DNA from 3 places in the Ferdinandcohnia salidurans genome. Region 1 is predicted to be linked to each of the others. Evidence: predicted binding sites of a transcription regulator. Region 1 holds the regulator's gene; each other region holds the start of a gene.

Region 1 (7,668 bases):
GATTTTGCAGGTGATATAACATAAGCACCTTTCTGTACACCTTCATAAGCTTTCTCAGCTGTTCCTTCTAGTGTTGGTAGGTTTTGTCTCGTTAAAATTAGAGCTGTTGGAATTTCTTTCGATTCAATAGCCGTTCTCCATGCAGCCGCCGTTTCATTTCCATCCGCTGGTCGAATGACAGATAAATTTGGCATTGCACGTAATGCTGGCAATTGTTCAACAGGTTCATGTGTTGGTCCATCTTCTCCAACCGCGATACTATCGTGGGTGAATACATAAGTTACTGGAATTTTCATTAAAGCAGCTAATCGAATGGCCGGTCGTAAGTAATCAGAGAATACGAAGAATGTTCCCCCATATACCTTAACACCGCCATGAAGTGCCATCCCATTTAAAGCAGCACCCATTGCGAACTCACGTACTCCAAACCATATATTCCGACCACTGTAATCCTTAGGCATAAAGTCGGCAGCACCGTTAATCATTGTTTTATTTGATCCCGCTAAATCAGCTGAGCCCCCAAAAAATTGCGGCACACTTTTGGCGATTGCATTTAATGCTTCACCAGAAGATGCTCGGGTTGCAAGCTTCTTACCCACTTCATAAACTGGCAGTGTGTTCTCCCAACCATCAGGAAGTCTACCCTCTATCGCCATGTCTAACTGCTTTCCAAGCTCTGGGTTAGTTTCCTTATAACGACTGAACATTTGGTTCCATTCTTGTTCGCTTTGTTCTCCAGTTCTTTTCACTGTTTCCTCAAAATGAGTATAGACCTCACTAGGAACGTGAAAATCATTTTCAAACGTCCAGTTATACGCTTCCTTCGTTAATTTTAATTCATCGGCTCCTAATGGTTCTCCGTGTGCCTTTGACTTTCCAGCCCGATTTGGAGAACCATAACCAATAGTCGTACGAACCTCAATGAGTGCTGGACGTGATAAATCTCCTTTAGCCTCTTCTATCGCTTTATCAATCGCTTCTACATCATTTCCATCCTCAACACGTAGATATTGCCAGCCATAGGCCTTATACCTTTGTTCGATTGATTCTGAGAAAGCTTGATTAAGATCTCCATCAAGAGAAATATCGTTGGAATCATATAAAACAATTAGTCGACCCAATTTTAAATGTCCAGCTAATGATGAAGCTTCACCTGATACACCTTCCATCAGGTCACCATCACCACAAATGGCATATGTATAATGGTTAACAATTTCTAATGAGTCTTTATTGTAGACACCTGCTAAATGGCGCTCTGCCATCGCCATTCCAACAGCCATGGCAATACCTTGACCGAGCGGGCCAGTTGTTGCATCGACACCTGCAGTATGGCCGTACTCAGGATGTCCTGGGGTTTTACTGTCCCATTGGCGAAACTGCTTTAAGTCATCAATGGTTAAGCCGTAACCGGATAGGTGTAGCATACTGTACAATAATGCAGAGCCATGACCCGCAGATAATACAAATCGGTCACGGTTGAACCAATTTGGGTTCTTCGGGTTATGTTTCATATGTCGAGTCCACAGAGCATATGTCATGGGTGCGGCTCCCATTGGCATTCCTGGGTGTCCTGAATTTGCTTTTTCAACTGCATCAATAGAAAGTGTTCGAATTGACGCTATCGACAAGTCAGTTAGTGATTGTGTCATAAAAGTAAACATCCTTTCAAAAGTTTCTTGTGAACTAACATCAAACATAGCAGTACTTTCATTGATAGTATGCACAAAAAAAAAGAATACATAGAAATCTATGTATTCTTTATTAATGTAATCTTTTCCGTTTACTGTCTTTCAGTTTTTCTGGGGTTACATCATTACCTTCAGGGTCAACGACTTTTACAGAATGTAATGTATTAGTCATTGAACTTCTAAAAACACGTAAGTACTCTTGTCGAAGCTCCTGCTGTTCTTCTTTTTCTTTATCCGTAAGACCAACTGTCTTCGCTTTTTTTGCAAGAGCATTGATCCGATCAATTTTATCTTTTGAAAGCATAATTTTTACTCCTTGTTTATTCTTTTCTAAATCATAGTTCATAGTACTAGATGAAAAGATATTTTACAAGTCATCCACATTACGCATTTAGCTTGCACTAATAATAACCATTCCCATACTTAATAAAACAAATAGTACATAATAGATAAATCCGCCTTGTAATTTCCTCAACATCTTTATTTCACTCCTATAGAATGTTTGTTCGTATTTTATATTTTTATTATAGACCGAACATTTGTTTTGTGTCAACATAAATTCGAACTTATGTTTGTATAATCTAGTAAAACATGCTATACTCAACTTAAGAAATTCGGTATTTGTCGAAATAACTTGGTCACCTGAACCGAGAGATTATGAAAAGAAGATTTAGATACATATAAAATATAAATGCAAGGGGATGAGCGAAGATGACAACGAAGCTTTCTAAAAGACAGCAGGATATATTGAATTACATAAAACAAGAAGTTAAAGATAAGGGCTACCCACCTTCCGTAAGGGAAATAGGTGAGGCTGTTGGTTTAGCATCAAGTTCAACAGTACACGGACATTTGTCTAGACTTGAAAGCAAAGGGTTGATTCGAAGAGACCCTACAAAACCTCGTGCCATCGAAATTTTGCAGGTTGACGAAAATGAAACAATTCCAACTGCAAACGTTGTGAATGTCCCGGTTATTGGTAAGGTTACTGCAGGCCAACCAATTACAGCTGTGGAAAATATTGAAGAGTACTTCCCATTACCCGATCGTTTTGCTGCACATGATGACCAAATCTTTATGCTTGAGATTATGGGCGATAGTATGATCGAAGCGGGAATTCTTGACGGAGACTATGTGATTGTCAGACAACAACATTCAGCGAACAATGGGGATATTGTTGTAGCTATGACTGAAGAAGATGAAGCGACTGTAAAACGTTTCTTTAAAGAAAAAGACCATTTCCGCTTGCAACCGGAGAACTCGATGCTCGAACCGATCATCCTCAAGAACGTATCTATACTAGGAAAAGTCATCGGTGTTTACCGCACAATTCATTAATTTAAAAAGGGAACATTTCATTTAGAAATGTTCCCTTTTTATGTAACAAAAAACCCTTAACACAAGGATGTGTTAAGGGTTCATTTATTAATACATCGTCAAATACTGCTCTCTCTCCCATGGATGAACCTGGGTTCTAAACATATCCCATTCAATCTCTTTTGCTTCAATGAAGTGTTCGAACAGATGTCCGCCTAACGCTTTGATTAACACTTCATCCTGCTTAAGCATATCTAATGCAAGAGATAAGGTTGGTGGTAAATCCACAATTCCTGCTTCATTACGCTCTTCTTTATTCATCACATAGATATTTCTGTCAACAGGTGCTGGTGGAGTCAACTTGTTCTTGATACCATCTAATCCTGCAGCTAATAATACAGCCATTGCCATATAAGGGTTTGCTGCTGGGTCAACTGAACGCACCTCAACACGTGTGCTTAAACCGCGTGAAGCCGGGATACGAACAAGTGGACTTCTATTTTGAGCAGACCAAGCCACATAACAAGGTGCTTCATAACCTGGTACTAGTCGTTTATATGAGTTAACAGTTGGATTTGTAACAGCTGTAAAATTAGGAGCATGCTTTAAAATACCCGCAATGAAATGTCTTGCATTTTCACTTAATTGTAGGTCCGCATTTGGATCAAAGAATGCATTTTCTTCACCTTTGAATAATGATAGATTACAGTGCATTCCTGAACCCGCTACGCCAAACAATGGTTTTGGCATAAAGGTTGCATGTAAACCGTGTTTACGAGCAATTGTTTTTACAACAAGTTTAAAGGTCTGAATTTCATCACATGCTGTTAAAGCATCTTCGTATTTAAAATCAATTTCGTGTTGTCCAGGTGCAACTTCATGATGAGAAGCTTCAATTTCAAATCCCATTTCCTCGAGCTCTAACACGATATCACGGCGGCAGTTTTCACCAAGGTCTGTTGGCGCTAAGTCAAAGTAACCACCATTATCGTTAAGTTCAAGTGTTGGTTCACCTTTTTCATTTAACTTAAATAAGAAAAATTCAGGTTCAGGGCCAAGATTGAAATTCGTAAATCCTAGTTCTTCCATTTCTTTCAAGACTCTCTTTAAGTTGTTACGAGGATCCCCTTCAAATGGAGTACCATCCGCATTATGAATATCACAAATTAAACGAGCAACCTTTCCTTTTTCCGCAGTCCACGGGAAAACTACCCATGTATTTAAATCAGGAAATAGGTACATATCTGATTCTTCGATACGAACGAAGCCTTCAATTGAAGAGCCATCAAACATCATTTTGTTGCTCAATGCTTTTTCTAATTGACTTACAGGAATTTCAACGTTTTTGATTGTTCCGAGAATATCTGTAAATTGTAAACGAATAAATTTTACATTCTCTTCATTTGCTAAACGAAAAATATCATCTTTCGTATATTTGGACATTGTGTTTCCTCCCCAAACCTAGTTGTAAGTATAGTTTTTTGTAATCTATATGCTATTAATGAAAAAATCTCGACATATCATTATGATGCGGACCTGATTGCTTTTTAAATCTTCCAGCTTGTAATAATTCATTCCTTAAAAGTTTTCTCAGCTCAGAATTCGTTATTTCCTGTTTCACAGGCTCCACAGGTTTTTCTTCCGTAACTTGCCCGGAATTTCGGACTGCGAATATTTGTTTAATTCCTGCCAGATTGACCTTTTGTTCGATCAAGCTCTTTATTTCAAGTAATCGATCAACATCATTAAATGAATATAGTCTTCGATTTGTTTCAGTTCTTGCTGGAGAAATCAAACCATTTTCCTCATAATAGCGAATTTGCCTTGCAGATAATTCCGTTAATTGCATGACAATTCCAATCGGAAAGAGTGGCATGGAACGTCGAATTTCGTCACTCATATGGGACCCTCCTTTTCGCAATGAATAAGTTAATATTATATGATGTTAGATTATCTGTCAACACTATGTTAGAAAACATAACATGAATATATAAATAAAAAAGAGGAGTTTAATCCTCAGTTTTTATTGAAATTAGTTGTTTTGAAAGCAATTGGTTAAGAGCAAGGCAGATGGCAATTTTTACATGAGAATAGGTAAGTCCACCTTGTACATATGCAACGTATGGAGGACGTGTTGGACCATCCGCTGTTAATTCAATGCTAGCACCTTGAATAAACGTTCCTGCTGCCATGATCACATCATCCTCATACCCTGGCATATAACTTGGATATGGAGTTACATGTGAGTTAATTGGAGAAGCATATTGGATTGCTTGACAGAAGGCAACCATCATGTCTTTGTTATCAAATTGAACAGATTGAATTAAATCTGTCCGTTCACTATCCCAGCTCGGCTCTGTTTTCAGACCGATTTTTTCTAATATCGCAGCTGTAAATACGGCTCCTTTTAATGCTTGTCCCACAATATGAGGTGCAAGGAATAATCCCTGATACATTTCCTGTAGAGAATAAAGAGATGCCCCTGCCTCTGCTCCAATGCCAGGCGACGTCATTCGATATGAGCAAGCCTCAACAAGCTCTTTTTTCCCCACTAAATATCCGCCCGTTTTTGCAAGTCCGCCTCCTGGATTTTTTATAAGCGAGCCAGCAATTAAATCAGCTCCAACATGACACGGCTCTTGTAATTCAACGAATTCACCATAACAATTATCAACAAAAACAACAACATCAGACTTAATTTCTTTGACGAACCGGACCATTTCTTTTATTTCTGCAATCGTGAAGGAAGGTCTTGTTGCATATCCTTTTGAACGCTGAATTCCAATCATTTTTGTATTTGCATGAATGGCCTTTTTAATTGCTTCAAAATCAGGTCTTCCTTCAGGTGTTAGATCGACTTTATTATAGCCAATATGAAACTCCTTTAAGGACCCATTTCCTGTACCCCTAATGCCCACAATTTCTTCTAATGTATCATATGGATTTCCTGTAATATAAAGCAATTCATCATTCGGTCGCAACACTCCAAACAATGCAATCGAAATAGCATGTGTCCCTGAAATGATTTGTGGACGTACAAGTGCTGCTTCCCCCCCAAAAATATGGGCGTACACCGCTTCCAATGTGTCTCGTCCAATATCATCATAGCCATAACCCGTTGAGGGAATGAAGTGAGAATCACTTACTCGGTTATCTTGAAAGCTTTTTAATACTTGATATTGATTGTAATCGATATTTTTATCAATCTTCGTATGTACCTCTTTAATTTGTTGTTCAGTTTCTTCAACTAATTTTGCGATTAGTTTACCATAATCTAATTCTGTAAACATGATGTTTTCCCCTTTATGAATGAAAATCTTCAAGTTGACCATTTAATGAGTGACTAGGAAAAATAAAACCTGTGCAATCGTATTTTTCCGCTTCTTCATTGTAACGTAGTTCTTTCAAAATCGTTTCTTGTTTTAAATGCGCTAATAGCCTACCTTCCGAGCTAGGTAGAGAAACCTTGTATTCTTTCATCTCCTCGATCATTGAATCCTCTACCCTTGTCTTAACCATCACTAAATCATTTTCATCAAATGCACTGACTAAAATTGATTTGGAGGTTGAAGAAGGAACAAAATCAGGATGAACTTTATCTTTCTTATTATAGATGGTCAGAATCGGAATGGATTCAACTCCTAGTTCATCTAAAAGCTTTATGACCGTTTTTTCATGGTTAAAATAATCAGGATTTGAAGAATCAACCACATGAACAATTAAATCTGCTTCTTTTACCTCTTCTAAAGTAGAGCGAAACGCAGCTATTAGCGAAGTAGGCAAATCTTGAATAAATCCTACTGTATCCGTTAATAGTGTAGTTAATCCACAAGGAAGAATCATTTTTCGAGTCATTGGGTCAAGTGTCGCAAACAATAAATTTTCTTCAAATGAATCTGCCTCGGTTAGTCTATTAAATAATGTCGATTTCCCCGCATTCGTATAACCTACTAATGCGATTTGATATGTATTATTTTTCTTTCTTCGTTCGCGATACCGCTCCCTGTGCTGTACAATAACGGATAATTGATTTTTGATATCATCAATCCGCTTATGAATATGTCTTCTATCGGTCTCAAGTTTTGTTTCCCCTGGCCCTCTCGTCCCAATACCGCCACCGAGTCTTGATAATTCAATCCCCTTTCCTGTTAATCGGGGTAATAGATACTGGAGCTGGGCTAACTCTACTTGTAATTTTCCTTCTTTTGAATTTGCTCTAGAAGCAAAGATGTCAAGAATCAGCTGGGTTCGATCAATCACTCTGGCTTGTAGACTAGAAGATAGATTCCTTACTTGGCTTGGAGATAACTCATCATTAAAAATGATCACATCAGGTTCTAGTTCTTCTTCAAGATGCACTAACTCTTCCACTTTTCCTTTTCCAATGTATGTAGCTGGATGGACTTTTGCACGCTTTTGCGTAACAGTCATCACAACTTGGCCTTTGGCAGTTTTAGTTAATGATTGTAATTCTTCGAGCGAATATTCAAACCGACTTTCGTCTTCATTTTGAATTTGACAGCCTACTAGTATCGCTTTTTCGATCTCTTTCTTTTGTTCGTTTACCAATCAATTTACCTACTTTCATGGAAGGTGATTTTCTTACGTTATCATATCAAATTTATTGAAACTATACCAATTTGAGATAAAATAAACCGCCTAG
Region 2 (7,668 bases), on a different contig from region 1:
CTTTTGTTGCCAGCATTAATGGCGTTGCAGGAAGCGAAGAAGAAAAGACATCATGGTTTTATTCTGTTAATGGTGAAGAAGCCATGGTAGGAGCTAATGAATACCAATTAGAGCCTGAAGATAAGGTCGAATTCGATCTCCATAAGTGGGAATAATGAATTTATCTGTTAAAAACTTAACGCTCTTATCGATGCTAATCGCCTTGTCTGTTGTGGGTCGAATTACATTTACATTCCTTCCGAATGTCCAGCCTATGACTGCGATTATCGTGATAACTAGCTTATTTTTGGGTCCAATCTATGGTATGGTTGTTGCTGTTTTCGGTTCTGTATTATCGAATCTTGTAATGGGTATGGGTTTATGGACCATTGGACAAATCGTTGCATGGGGGATAATTGGGTTAATTAGTGGGGCTTTACGGAAGTATCGTGATCGAATTCCTGTCATTTTATTAGCCATCTATGCAGTATTTTGTGGTTTCTTATATGGATTTGTTATCTCAATCCCTCTTTATTTATTCTCGGGTAAGTTCCTAGCCTATTACCTAGCTGGATTACCATTCGATATGAGTCACGCAATTGGGAATGGAGTATTTTTTCTCATTCTGTATCCAATCCTGAGACTACTATTCTTAAAAAATGTAACAATTGCAAAGTAAGGAAGAATATTACCAAAATATTCTTCCTTTTTTTATTAATTCATACTATATTGGGAGTGTAACTTTTTTTATTAATCATTCGACTAATGAAATGAACGGGAGGATTTGCAAATGGATTCCTTGTTTGAGGAACTATATGAAAAGTATCATCACGATGTCTTCTCCTTCTTATTTTATATGGTAAAAAATCGTGAACAAGCTGAAGATCTCGTTCAGGAAGTTTATATAAGAGTTTTAAAATCATATGATAGATTCGAAGGGAAAAGTAGTGAAAAAACATGGTTATTTTCAATTGCAAGGCATGTTGCGATTGACTCGTTCCGGAAACAAAAAGGGTGGAAACAGCGAATAATGGATTCCTTTGATTGGAGTCGCCAAGAGGTAAGAGACTTTGCTCCACTTCCGGAAGAAATAGCGTTGCAAAATGAGCAGGTACAAATGATGTACCGTTGCTTGGAAAACTGTACGACCGACCAGCGTATCGTGCTTATTTTACGATATATCCAATCACTTTCAATTGCAGAGACTGCTGAAACTCTAGGATGGACGGAGAGTAAGGTAAAGACAACTCAGCATAGAGGTCTAAAGGTCTTAAAGAAGTATATGGAGGAATCAGGCGTAAAGGAGGGTATAGATGATGAAAAATTCAAAGTGGAGTGATGAACAACTCGAGCAGATGCTATCGCAAATGCCAGGAATAAAAGACAAACGGAAACCACAAGAGATTTATCAAAATATAACCCTTAAGATGAATAAGAAAAAGAGAAAAATGTGGCTTGTTCCTACCCTTGCATCTGCAGCAGCAGTGCTTCTATTATTCATCTTAGCTCCTTCTTTCATTAATAATATGAATAGTTCAAGCTCAGACTCAGCTGAAATGGCAAGGGAAAATACGAATATTGCTATGGATTCTGAAAACAGAGAAGCAGCATCAAAGGATGCATCATTTAACACACTAGAAAAAGCAGAGGAACCACAACAAAATGAAGAGGCTGGAATATTTTCATTTGAGGAACAACCAAGCAATAGTTACACTGTAAATAGTGTAGGGGAAAACGAAGTCCTTCTCACATATGGTGTGTATTTGGGCGGTGTAATGTTTCCTTCTGTAGTTTCAGTAATCGTCGAATCTAATGGGGAAAATGTTGTTGAACAATGGCAAAAGACAGTTCCAAGAGTAAATGAGGCTATTCGCAAAAACAAAGAATGGGGCATTGATGAAATTTCGAATTCATATTTTGAAGATTTTTCAGAAGTTGTAACGAAAGACAATTCAAAGGCAGTAAGGGTGGACGTAAATAACTCGATTAATACTGAGTCATTTGCTACTGCTGAAGCTGCAGAATTTTCACATACGATTAGTTCGTTCCGTTATCTGTTAGAAGACTATCAACATGTTGAACTTTTCCAAAATAATCAACAAGGAATTACTATAGGGCAATCTGGTATCATTGAAAATAATATTGATGTTGAGAAAGATACAAAAAAGGCATACCTTTATTATGTAAATGATCATTCAGACCGCAAAATTTTAGCTTTAACTTATGAAGATTTTAATACGATTGAACAAGCGCTGGAAGCAATGAAAGCGGAGGCTAATCAAGGGGATTATACCCTGCATCCACCAATCATATCTGAAATTAAACAAATTAAAGCAAATGGTACGAATTTAGAAATTCATTTTAGTGATGATGCGGTTTTAGAGAATACAGATAATTATATTCTTATGTTGGACGCAATTATGCTAACCGCTAAAGAGTTTAACTTTGATACAGTTACATTTTACGGAAATATAGATCAAATTGGTGATGTACGAATAGGGGAACCGGTACCAGTACCGCTCGCACCAAATCTAATTCAATTGCAATAAGAGACACTAAGATGTCTCTTTTTTTTGCTTTTAAATATAATTTCTGGGAAGTATCACCTTACCAGTTACGAAAAGTATTACTTTATTTACATATTTTAAGAAAATTTTTCAAATAATGTAAGGGTGTCCCTTATTTGCTTAGTAAATAGAGATAATGTTAGATAGGGGGTGTCCTTGAATCTAAACATAACGGGTTCACATTTTCATAGCATCATTGTTCAATATTTTGAGGAGGATCAAAATGTTTGGTAAACGATTTGCAATTGTTGCCATTTTGGCAGTTTGTACAGGATTACTCTTTATAGGAGAATGTAATGTCAACGCACATGAACTTCCAGGTAACAAAGCAACAGAGGAATGGGCGTGGCCAGTCACAGGGAGAATCACTGATACATTTGGAACGAGACAAGGCAATCACAAAGGCTTAGATATCGCTGCTCCACTTGGAGATCACATATATGCGGTTGAGGAAGGAATCGTAAAAAAGTCGTATTTCAAGGGTTCATATGGTCATGTCGTTTTTATTGAGCATCCAAATGGATATGAGACAGTTTATGCACACTTAAGTAAACGCAATGTTCAAGAAGGAGAAAAGGTTGTAAAAGGTCAGTTAATTGGTCATATCGGTAGTACAGGTAATTCAACTGGTCCACATTTACATTTTGAAGTACATAATGGAGAATGGAATTCTTCTAGAAACAATGCGATTGACCCTCTTTATATGCTAACCGATGAACAAATTTTAGTTCCTACATTAATGGAATTGGAGAAAGAGGACACTGAAGTTTTAAAAAAGCTTGAAACCTATACAGTGAAGGCTGGGGATTCTTTATCAGTCATTGCGCATAGGGTAGGTATATCTGTTGAGGAAATTAAAATGTTAAATCAGTTAACCGATGATTTAATTTTTCCAAATCAAATCTTAATTGTCGAAAAATCCTAAATAATTTTGAGCTTTTTTATTCCCCTAGAGAGACAAGTTCATGTATAATAAGAAAAACTTTGGGGGGATTCGGTATGCGAACTGATTATCACAATCATTTAGAGCTTGGAACGCTTGAATTAGACTATTTAATGAAGTTTATTGATGAAGCAAAGGCAAAAAAAATTGATCATTTTGGGATTTCTGAACACGCTTATCATTTTTATCAGACAAAAGATATTCTGAGTAATCCGTGGGTTGATGCAAGAAGATATTATGACATGAAGGATTATGTAGATTTATTTAAGCTTGCCTGGAAAAATAATATTGATGTAAAAATGTCCATTGAAATGGATTATACACCTGGAAAGCATGCAGAAATGGAAAAATTCATTTCTACTTATGATTTTGATTATGTAATTGGCTCCATTCATTGGGTTGACGATTTTGGAATCGACCTTGCGGAGTTCCGTGAAGAATGGGATAAAAGGGACCTACATGATACATATACAAAGTATTATGATCAGGTGATTACATTGGCCGAATCAAACTTATTTGATATTATGGGTCATATTGATCTAGTCAAGATTTTTAAATATATTCCTGAAGATGAGGAGTTCCTTTTGCATCAATTTGATCGTGCAACGACAGCATTAGCGAACTCAAAAACCTGCGTTGAAATTAGTACTGCTGGATTACGAAAGCCTATTGGCAAGCTTTATCCGGATCCTCGACTACTGCAAATGTGCTTTGACAAAAACATTCCAATCGTCTTGTCATCGGACGCACACCGCCCACAGGATGTAGGTGCTGATTTTGATCAAGCAATTGAACTAGCTAAAAGTGTAGGCTACAAAACCTTAATGACATTTGAAAAAGGGGAACGTAAAGAAGTTCCAATTGGATAATCAAACGACAAAAAGCAGGCAATGCCTGCTTTTTATCATTTAAAAAAAGAACCCTTAAACGAAAGGGTTCTTCCTTGAATATAAGGACTATTCAAATTTTAGTGGATCACCGTCGAATGGCTCGTCTGCTACCTTAATGGAATCCGTTGGGCAACCTTCAAAAGCATCGATCATGTCTTCCTCTAATATTTCTGGAATTTCTACAATTCCTTGGTTATCATCAAGTGTTACAAATGCAATTCCGTCATCATCGTAATCGTAGATGTCAGGTGCAGCTGCACCACATGCACCACATGCGATACAAGTTTCTTTGTCAACAATGGTATACTTTGCCATGTGTACTTTACCTCCCGAAAAATCGTTACATGTATAAAATGTATATTTATAGTAGTTCCCCATCCTACTTCCTCATAGCATGGAAACAGCTTCCTCATATTCATTGTAAAGCTGTTCACAAAACTTTTCAATAAAAATATATAGTGAGATTGCTTAATCTAAAAGGGTTTTTCCCGTTTGACAAGCATGTTCATAATTCCACACGAAAACATCCCACTTTTCGTTATTATTTGATAAAATAAAAGTAACATTCGTTCGACAATTTTCCATCTATTTCGTCGTTTGAGGGGGGAGAAGCCGTGAACATAACCTATCGCTCAATATTAATCTTATATTGCTTGCATAAACTAGATGGTGAACGGACTGTTTATGGGATTCATCATTTGTTGAACGGTAAAAAGTCCTCTCAAACGATTGGGGATGCAAATCTATTTGGCCTCACTCCTCTATTCGGTATTCTAAGGCCGATTGCAAGAGAACAGGTTGAGAAGGAGATCCAAATACTTCATGAACATGCTCTAATTCAAGAAATAACTGGTTCAAGTAATAAATTTACAATTACATCTCTTGGTATAAGGGTACTAAAAAAGGAATTTGAAAAGAAACCGATTCCTCCCCAATTAAATGGCTGGAAACATAATGAACAGTCCATCTTGCTATGGCGAAGGCTTTCATTGTTAACGCAGGTTTTGTCGAATTTGGTAAATGAAAAAAAACAATATACTCCAATCCAACAAGAAGATTCAATTGCTGACTGGGTAAAAGGTTTCTTGATTAAAGATGGACATACTCGATTTACATTATCAGAAGCCCTTTACAAAGAGATTTTGTCGCTCCTTGAAATGGTTTCAGAACTAGAATCAACTATATTTGTCATGAGGCTGACCAGTTCAGCGAGAATTGGATATACAATCGATCAGATTAGTTCTTTACTAGGTGAGGATGAAGTATGGTGCCAGGTTCTCTTTTTACATACCTTACATACGATGATTCATCATCTTGAAATGAATAGGCACAGTTTCCCTCTGCTTGGTTCTATGATTGAGGCTCATCATCAAGAGGAAGTATTACTAACAGCTTCAACAAAGAAAACGTATCAATTGCTACTGCAGGGTAAAACAATTGATGAAATAGGTATCATTCGAAATCTAAAACGGAATACAATTGAAGATCATATTGTTGAAGTAACGCATCAAAAACCTAATTTTTCAATTGATCGATTCGTTCCACACGAACATCTGCAGCAGATACTATCTGTTTATAAGACATTACAAATAAAGCAATTACGACCTTTAAAGGAAAAATTGACGAATGACATCTCGTATTTTGAAATTAGACTAGTTCTTGCAAGATTTGGTGGTAAACATGGATCTTAATGTAATTTTAAAAGAAAAATTTAATCATTCTACGTTCCGAGAAGGGCAAAAGGAAATTATAGATGATATTTTAGCTGGACAAGATGTCATGGCACTCTTACCCACAGGTGGAGGGAAATCGCTATGCTATCAACTTCCAGCTCAAATTCTCGAAGGTAGTGTACTTATCATTTCACCACTTGTTGCACTTATGGAAGATCAGGTCCTTCAGATAAGAAAAATGGGTGAAAAAAGGGTAGTTGCCCTTAATAGTTTTTTATCAAATGAGAGAAAACGTAAGGTTCTACCCAGCTTGCACAAATATAAATATATTTTTGCCTCCCCTGAAATTCTCCAGTCAAAATTTATTTTAAATCGATTAAAAGGAATTCGTTTTTCTATGTTTGTGGTAGATGAAGCACATTGTATCTCACAATGGGGGCATGATTTTCGTCCAGACTATTCCCGTTTGGGTGATATTCGTCGTGAAATCGGATCCCCACCTTGTTTAGCATTAACCGCAACAGCTACAAAAGAGGTTTTAGGGGATATTAGCAGGACATTACAATTAAATGATCCGAAAATGCACATCCACTCAATTGATCGACCCAATATAGCCATAATGGTGAAAAAAGTTGATTCGCTGGAAGAAAAGAAAGATGTGCTTTTAAATTATATAAAAAATTTGCAAGGGCCAGGAATTATTTATTTTTCAAGTCGATTATGGGCCGAAAATATTGCGCAATTTTTAAAAGAGGAAGGCTTTGACCGAGTTGCTTATTACCATGGTGGAATGGAACAGGAAAAAAGAATGTTGATCCAGGAGCAATTCATCAATAATCAACTATCCATTATTTGTTGTACAAATGCATTTGGGATGGGTGTGAATAAGTCAGATATCCGATATGTCATTCACTTCCATTACCCTTCACAAATAGAGGCATATTTACAGGAGATGGGGCGTGCTGGCAGGGACGGTCAATCAAGTATTGCTATTTTACTTCATAGTGAATTTGACCGAGAAATACCTGAAGTTTTGCTTAAATATGAGTTTCCATCGAAAGAACAAACCCATCAAATAATTGAATACATGAATAAAGAAATACAAACGAACGGAAAATTTACAAATACAAAATCGGTTGAAGAGTATTTTTATTCAGCATTCGGTGTATCTGAAGTTCAATGGCGATTTATTCAATTTTACCTGGAAATAGATGAGTGTATCGAGCACGAACTCAACACACGGCAGAAAGTTGAGATCATAGAGGATGCTGCAAATAAACGATATTCATACAAGTACAGCAAACTTAAACAGATGGAGAGATGGTTAGAGACTCACGGATGTCGTAGGGAAGCTGTATTATCATACTTCGACGAAAGCCTAAAAGTGAGACCTTCATCTTGCTGTGACTTATGTGGAATTGACTTCAATTTGTACAAACGAAACGGTAAGGACGTAAATGAATGGGAGCTACCGTCTTGGAGACAAGAATTGCATCGTATCTTTCATAGAAATGGGTGAAAATTATGGGTAGGCGCCAAGCTGATATTATCAAAAATTTAACAGATAAAGAAATCGTTTTTCACCTTTATCTAACACAAGGAATCTTATTAATTTT
Region 3 (7,668 bases), on a different contig from region 1:
ACTTTTTCTGCTTCAAACCAACTGGACGATTTGCTTCATCGTGTTGGTGCAAAACTTCAAATTAGCAAACCACAACGAAAACTTGCCGAAGAAAGGTATCTTGCAGTTGGAACATGGCTTTCTAAAGACGAAGACCTGTTTAATGGGGCGGATGTTGAAATCTACCCTCAAGGTTCTTTAAGCATTAGTACAACTGTTAAGCCGCTTTCAAAACAAGAATACGATCTTGATTTGGTTTGTCAAATTAATCAAACTTGGCAAGGAAAAGATCCACTAAAATTGTTAGACTCCATTGAAAAACGCCTCAAAGAAAACAAGATGTATGTAAATATGGTCGAGCGGAAAAACCGTTGTATTCGATTAAATTATGCAAATGAGTTTCATATGGATATATTACCAGCTCATCCTGCTGACAATACGTCAAGTACAAGTGTTAAAGTCCCTGACCGAAAAGCAAAAGGTTGGAAAGATAGCAATCCAAAAGGATATACAGATTGGTTTAATGACAGGTCTTATCAGTATGGAATACTGCTTGAAAAACGAGCTGATATTAAACCTCTTCCACATGATGAAAACATTGAACGGAAGCCGCCATTGAAGCGAGCGGTTCAATTAATCAAACGATATCGGGATGTATATTTTGACGATACTCCTGATTCTGCCCCTATTAGTATCGTGTTAACGACACTAGCTGGTCAAATTTATGAAGGACAAGCCTCTGTTTACGAAGCAATTTCTGATATTTTGGATGGAATTCTTATACACCTTCCGAATAGTGGGGAAAGGCTTGTTGTGCTAAATCCGACTAACCAAAAGGAAGATTTAAGTGAGCGATGGGATGGACATCCAGAGTTATACATGGAATTCGTGAAGTTTATCCGTGACTTCAAAGAAAAATGGGATGGATTAAATGAACTTCGCGGTATTCATGAAATTGCAGAGGAACTAAAGGCGATGTTTGGAGAAAATGTGATCAATGAAACCCTAAAAGAACAAGCTGAGTACATGGAAAAGTCTAGAAAAAACAATCAACTTGGAGTAGTTGGTGCAGGACTATTGGTTGCAGCAACAAAAGAAGAAAATGTGATACCACTAAGGAAAAATACATTTTATGGCGAGTAAACAGATTCCATTTAAAAAACACCACATTCCGATTTCACAACAGATTGTTTTTATGAATCTTGCCTTTCCTGAATTTCATGTGGAGTGGAAAAAAAACACGGTTGTCTGGACGGGAAATATACAACCAACGGCACTTAGCGAGAATTATACGGTTGAAATAACTTATTCGTTGGACATGCTGCAACCAGATGTGATTGTTCTTACACCTTCATTAGAAAAAAGAGGGGAGGCAAAAATTCCTCATGTGTACCCAGGGAACAAGTTATGTCTTTTTCGCCCAAAAAAGAAGGAATGGACAAAGGATATGTTTATTTCTGAAACGATTGTTCCTTGGACATCCCTCTGGTTATATTACTATGAACTTTGGCATGCAACAGGAGAATGGTTTGGTGGAGGAGAACATCCAGTAACTAGAAATAAAAAGAAAAAATTCGTAGGGTAGAGGAGAAAATCTATGTCAAAAACAAGCATCCCTGATAAAGTGAAAATAAGACTGTGGGGAAAAGCAGCAGGAAGATGCCAATATGAAGGATGTAATGATCCTCTTTGGAAAGACTCGATAACTCAATCTGAATTTAATACAGCATACATTGCTCATATCATCGCAGATAGTCCAAATGGACCAAGAGGGCACGAAACACTTTCTGAAAAACTGGCAAAAGACATATCCAATTTAATGTTGATGTGTGATAAACACCATAGATTAATAGATAAGGAAGATGTTGAAGGTCATCCAGTCGAAAGATTAATGGAAATGAAGAAAAAACATGAAATTCGAATTGAAATGGCAACCTCAATGAGTGAAGACCGAAAAAGCCATGTCTTATTATATGGTGCAAATGTCGGAGATCACAGTTCACCCATCTATTGGGAAAGAACAACACCAGCTATGTTACCTAATAGGTATCCAGCTGAGAAACCTGCCATTGAGTTAAGTTTAAAAAATAGTCCATTTCACGATCATCAGGAAATGTATTGGACATTGGAGAGAGAAAGTTTAAGAAATCATTTTTCGGATAAAGTAAAACGAAGATTGGTACTTGGCGATATCCAACATTTGTCTGTTTTTGCTTTAGCACCACAACCACTACTCATTGAGTTAGGTGTATTAATCTCAGATATTTGCCAAGCCGATGTATATCAATTGCACCGAGAACCGTCGGATTGGAAATGGCAAGATGATCCTGAAGGCTCTGAATACATCGTAGAAGAACCTGATATCATTCATGAAAAAGTAGCACTTAATTTGTCACTAAGTGCTACGATTGACAATCAGAGGATCACGAATGTTTTAGGAACTGACACATCGATTTGGAATGTAACTATTTCTCATCCAAACAATGACTTCTTAAATAGTAGTGGTCAATTAAGTAAAATTCGTACAGTTTTTAGGGAATTACTGAATAAAATCAAAATGATGCATGGTCAGGATACGATTATTCATGTATTTCCTGCTGTTCCTGTTTCAATAGCTGTTGAATTAGGACGAGTTTGGATGCCTAAAGCAGATTTGCCGCTTTCCTTATATGATGAAAAGGGTGGTTTCCACCACGCTTTTACCATTGGAGACACAGCACGTCAAAAAGAAAAAGTCTCGCTTTAAATCAATTTACACATTATTAAGTTGTAACTAACAAAACGAAAAGACAAGGATATAGTTAATTCCTTGTCTTTCGTTTTTCATTGTCTCATTTATTCAACTAAAGCACCCTCTAGTTGAAGTAGATATTTATTATTTCTTCTATTCTCTTTGCACAATGAGCTTATCCGCGAAGCTTTCAGAAGAATCAATGTTAACTCCTGGATAATAATGATTAATAATTTCTATATAAGAGTAACCTTCCTTAGCCATTCCATTTGCTCCCCATTGACTCATACCTACACCGTGGCCATTTCCTTTAGTTTGGATTACTATACGATTTCCTTCTTTAGTAATAGTAAAGTCAGCAGAAGCTAAGCCTAGTGTTTCTCTTATATACTTTCCTGTAAATTCTTTACCACTGATTTCAACTACCCCAACTCTCTTCCCTGGAGTAGTTGAAACAACTTTCACTAAAGGTGCTGAGTTATTTACAGTAACCCCCAATTTTGTTTCAAATTCTTTTACATTCAATTTCATCTGTTGTATATACTTTGGTGATTCTTTATCCCAAGGGCTTTCTACACTTTTAAGATAAGGGTATGGATATTTCCAATAATGTTCCGAGTTCTCAGTAAAACCATTACCAGTTGAAAAATATTGAGCTTCAATGGGTTGCCCATTGTACGTTAAAATTTGTCCTTCAGTAGCTTTTACTGCATCTTCGATTTTTGAAATATAAGTCTGATACCTATCTCCCCATTGTCCTTGTAGTTCTGATTTTGTTTTAAATACTTGATGAAACTGAGTGTCAGAAACATCAGCACCTTTACCTACACCTGGCTTTGTATCACTCAACATTAGTCTTAATATGTACGTTCGTGCAGCAATAGCTTGAGCTTTCAATGCCTCAAACTCAAATGAAGGTGACATTTCAGATGAAACAACACCTGCAACATATTCTTCTAAAGGAAACTCCTCTATTTTCTTTGAATTATCCCTATATACTGATACCGCGATTGAAGAAGGATTAGTATCGGAAATATTATCTTTTATACTATTTCTCGGTAATTCAAGGTCACTTGCTAGAATGTCAGTAATGTTTTTTTCTTTGGAACCAAAAGAAACAACTATAGATGGGATTGCTAAAATAAGAGTACTTATTACTATAATTAGTACTAACAATGGGGATATATTTTTCATTAAATTCTCCACCCTTAAAAAAATACTAGACTTTATTTAGGTATATGAGATTCTATCAGTTTAAATACCACTTTTTACACAAATTTACATATTACTTCTTCAACTATTAATGCCCCGTTTCTTTAAGTACAAAGCCTCACAATCTCTTCTAACACTAACATACATATACAATTTTCTTATAAGTGTTATTCAATTAAATGGTCCGTTTACTTAATGAGAAAAAATCCCATATTATCAAAAAACACATATAATAGCTGTTGGACATTTTCAAACAGTAAACTGTATTTTCTTTCATTTATCATTTCTTCTTTTTAATTAACCATTGCATTGTTCAATTAAATGCCAAAATCTTTTCGAATAGCAAGATTGAACAAAGGAAAAAAATATAATATAATAAAGGGAACGTATGTTCTTTTTTGGCAAAGGAATCATTTGTGGAGAAAAGAGGTGACAAAATGATCCGCGATAGAGGTAATAAAAAGTGGGTTTCACTAATGTTACCTGAACATGTAAAGATGTTGAGGGAATATAACGCAAGTTATAATAAGATTCCAAAACCGTCTCTTGATGAACAAAAATATGAACAGTTTAATGAAATTGTATCTGAGGCTATGGAAATGAATAATACCTTGGACGTTACTTATTATTTTCAAGGGGATGTCAAGCATTACATTGGCAATATTCACTATATCGATGTATTAAAAAAAGAGATAAGAATTATTGATCAACGGGCTGAAAAGCACTTTTTAAAATTAGAAAATATCATAGGGATATCAAACTACAATGAATAATATTCAGAAAAAATTGAGCAGAAGGAAGAGCAGTACTAAATGAAAAGAACTATCTATATTGACATATCTTCAAAGAATAAACGTTTGAAATTTAAAAGATTTTTTAAAAAAAGTCTTGATAAAAAAATCAAATGGACAGCAATGATGCTGCCAGAGCATGTAAAAATACTTAGAGATTGGACGGAAGAAGACACGTATGAGCAAAAACCTGAACTTGATGAACAGCAAATTGAAGAGATGAATGGCATTCTTTGTGAGGCAATGGAGGAGGGGAGAGAATTAGTGATTACGCATTATGAAGGGAAACACCACAAACTCCTTCTCGGCACTATCCATCATTATGATGCTCTACAAAACAAACTGCATGTCATCGATAAATTTGGGGAAGTTCACTATATCCCAGCAAACATGTTAGTCGATTTGCGTTTTTTCGGTTAATACTTTTAAAAAAAGCGTGATTTAAAAATCACGCTTTCTTCAGCAAAAGATAAATAAAATAAGGTGCTCCTATAAGAGCAGTCATAATTCCAGCAGCAATACCTTCTGGTTCCACAATATTGCGCCCGATTGTATCAGCAAATAATAATAGCCAACCACCAATCAGCACAGCAAGTGGGATAAAAAGCTGATGACATGCTCCTACTAATGTTTTTGCGATATGTGGAGCCATTAAACCAATAAAGGCAATGCCACCAGTAACAGAAACAGCGGCAGCGGCTAATGCAACTGCTGTTAATAGTAAAAGCAGCCTTTCTTTTTCAATGGAGATACCTAGCCCAATTGCGGTCGTCTCACTTAAATTAAGGATATTTAAGCGATTCGCTTTAAAAAGAGTAAAGGGAATTAGCACAAGCAACCAAGGTAGGAGTGCCAGTATAAATGGCCAGTCTGTCCCCCATATATTCCCCGCTAACCATCTGGCAATAAAGTCTACTTTTTCACGTTCAGAGGAGGAAATGAGTAGGACCATTGTGCCTGATAAAGCCATTGAAAAACCAACTCCTATTAAGATTAGCCTTACTGGTTGGAGGCCTTCACTTTTGCTATATGAGAATAGATATATTAAGCATGCTGTTATGAGGGCACCGAAAAACGCTACAACAGGAAGCAAATAAATAAATGATCCGACATCAATCGGAGCATACAAAAAGAAGACCGAAATGCCTACACCTGCCCCAGAATTAATTCCAATGATTCCAGGATCTGCGAGGTCATTTCGTGTAATTCCTTGTAGGATAGCCCCGGATAGGGCGAGTGCCATTCCGGCAAGAACTGTAATAACAATACGTGGTAAACGTACAGAGAATAACACAAATTCTTCTTTAAAAGACCCTTCTCCTAAAAGTGTAGGAATTAACCTATTGTAAGACAAGGAGGAGTATCCTAGTCCCATGCTAACGATAGTTGTTATGATGATCATTACAAAGATTCCAATGAGTAAAAAGCGATGTTTGTTACGTAAACTTGGATGGATCATGAAAAAGCCTTACCTCCTTTATGGACAATGAATAGGAAGAAGGGAAGCCCCAATATGGCTACAATCGCAGGCACTGGTGTTTCAAAGGGGGCATTTAAATTTCGTCCAAGCGTATCTGCAAATACCATAAAGGTAGCACCAGCAACAGCTGACATCGGAAGAATATAGCGATAATCTGTTCCAACAATGGCTCTTACAAAATGGGGAATCATCAAACCAAGAAAGGTAAGATTTCCAACGAGTGCAACCGATGCACCTGCAAGCATGATAACGATTACGAATAATAAAACCTTAATCAGTAAAATTTTTTGACCTAACCCTATCGCAATTTCCTCATTTAGACTAAGAATTGTCAGCTGTCTCGAGAGAAACAGAGAAATCAAAATGCCGATTATGATAAAAGGAACGATGACTTGAAGTTGAGCCCAAGTAGTTCCTATAATACCACCAGCACTCCACATTGAAACGTCTTTAGAAATATTAAAATATAGTGCAATCCCATCGGCAACTGCATAGAGAAAAGCAGATACAGCAGCCCCAGCTAACACAATTCGAAGGGGAGAAAATCCTCCTTTTTTAGCTGAGCTGATACTTATGACCAAAATGGTTCCAATGCCAGCTCCAATAAAACAGGCTATCATAATAGCAAAATAGTTAGCAGTAGGAACCAAAGCAATGGTTAAAGCAAGAGCTGCATTAGCACCAGCCGTTAATCCAAGTATGCTAGGGTCTGCCAAAGGATTTCTCGTTACACCTTGCATAATAGCTCCTGCTACCGAAAGACCGGCTCCAACAAATACGGCTGCTATTTCTCTAGGAACACGGATTTCGCGAATCATGGTGATGGTGTCGGTCTTTACGTTAGTTGAAAGAGCTAGCCATACTTCTTTCAAAGTCGTCTCAGCAGCCCCAAATACCAATGAAATAATAAACACGATGATGAAGAGCAGAATGCCCAAGGTAAGTTTCAGAATAAACGGAACTGAATTTGTGTATTTTGTCATAGTATCTCATCTTTTCCTTTTCAGAATAAAAGAAGAGGAATTCTCGTTAGAAGAACTCCCCCATATATACTTAGTTGCCAAGAAATGATTCAATGAAAAATTCTAGTTGATATTCAAGTGTAATTGGGTCGTTAAAGTAAAATTCCTTTGCATTTGCAACATAAGCTTGGTTGTTTTTAACAGCAGGAATATTTTTATATGTTTCTGAATCCATAAAGGAAGTTTCTGTATCTTCTGCTTTACTCACAATTAGATAATCTCCTACAAACTCTGGAAGTACCTCTAAAGATAACGAATAGTAACCTGCTTCTAGTGCCATTTCTTTTACCTTTTCTGGCATGTTCAATTTCATTTCTTGATATAAAATCTCTGTACCGCGTGCCCAGTTGTCACCAAAAACATAAAGTTCCTTATCGAAGTTTTCAATGACTGTAACTGTTGCATCTTCACCAATTTTAGCCTTTATTTTTTCTCCGGCCTCATGGGCACGCT

Evidence for each region. The regulator LexA, encoded in region 1, represses DNA repair genes until DNA is damaged. The targets are predictions, from matches to a motif close to CGAACATATGTTCG.
Region 2: ACFSFW_RS01160 (4Fe-4S domain-containing protein) is a predicted target of LexA. The motif match lies at 4,939-4,952, and genes of this name have one in related genera.
Region 3: ACFSFW_RS00800 (YolD-like family protein) is a predicted target of LexA. The motif match lies at 4,304-4,317, and genes of this name have one in related genera.

Annotation. Positions count from the first base shown of each region.
Region 1 is NZ_JBHUEK010000007.1:385,793-393,460, reverse strand. It holds gene tkt (transketolase) at 1-1,649, opposite strand, end outside; gene ACFSFW_RS04870 (DUF896 domain-containing protein) at 1,762-1,992, opposite strand; gene lexA (transcriptional repressor LexA) at 2,400-3,026, shown strand; gene glnA (type I glutamate--ammonia ligase) at 3,114-4,448, opposite strand; gene ACFSFW_RS04855 (MerR family transcriptional regulator) at 4,504-4,905, opposite strand; gene ACFSFW_RS04850 (methionine gamma-lyase family protein) at 5,015-6,295, opposite strand; gene hflX (GTPase HflX) at 6,309-7,574, opposite strand.
Region 2 is NZ_JBHUEK010000004.1:148,546-156,213, forward strand. It holds gene ACFSFW_RS01130 (DUF4430 domain-containing protein) at 1-155, shown strand, start outside; gene ACFSFW_RS01135 (ECF transporter S component) at 155-658, shown strand; gene sigX (RNA polymerase sigma factor SigX) at 770-1,318, shown strand; gene ACFSFW_RS01145 (hypothetical protein) at 1,296-2,528, shown strand; gene ACFSFW_RS01150 (peptidoglycan DD-metalloendopeptidase family protein) at 2,770-3,471, shown strand; gene ACFSFW_RS01155 (histidinol-phosphatase) at 3,546-4,358, shown strand; gene ACFSFW_RS01160 (4Fe-4S domain-containing protein) at 4,446-4,694, opposite strand; gene ACFSFW_RS01165 (YpbB family protein) at 4,994-6,070, shown strand; gene ACFSFW_RS01170 (RecQ family ATP-dependent DNA helicase) at 6,060-7,571, shown strand; gene ACFSFW_RS01175 (CPBP family intramembrane glutamic endopeptidase) at 7,577-7,668, shown strand, end outside.
Region 3 is NZ_JBHUEK010000004.1:85,633-93,300, forward strand. It holds gene ACFSFW_RS00780 (SMODS domain-containing nucleotidyltransferase) at 1-1,122, shown strand, start outside; gene ACFSFW_RS00785 (type II CBASS E2 protein) at 1,112-1,564, shown strand; gene ACFSFW_RS00790 (SAVED domain-containing protein) at 1,577-2,725, shown strand; gene spoIID (stage II sporulation protein D) at 2,864-3,904, opposite strand; gene ACFSFW_RS00800 (YolD-like family protein) at 4,360-4,695, shown strand; gene ACFSFW_RS00805 (YolD-like family protein) at 4,837-5,133, shown strand; gene ACFSFW_RS00810 (FecCD family ABC transporter permease) at 5,162-6,172, opposite strand; gene ACFSFW_RS00815 (FecCD family ABC transporter permease) at 6,169-7,176, opposite strand; gene ACFSFW_RS00820 (iron-hydroxamate ABC transporter substrate-binding protein) at 7,247-7,668, opposite strand, start outside.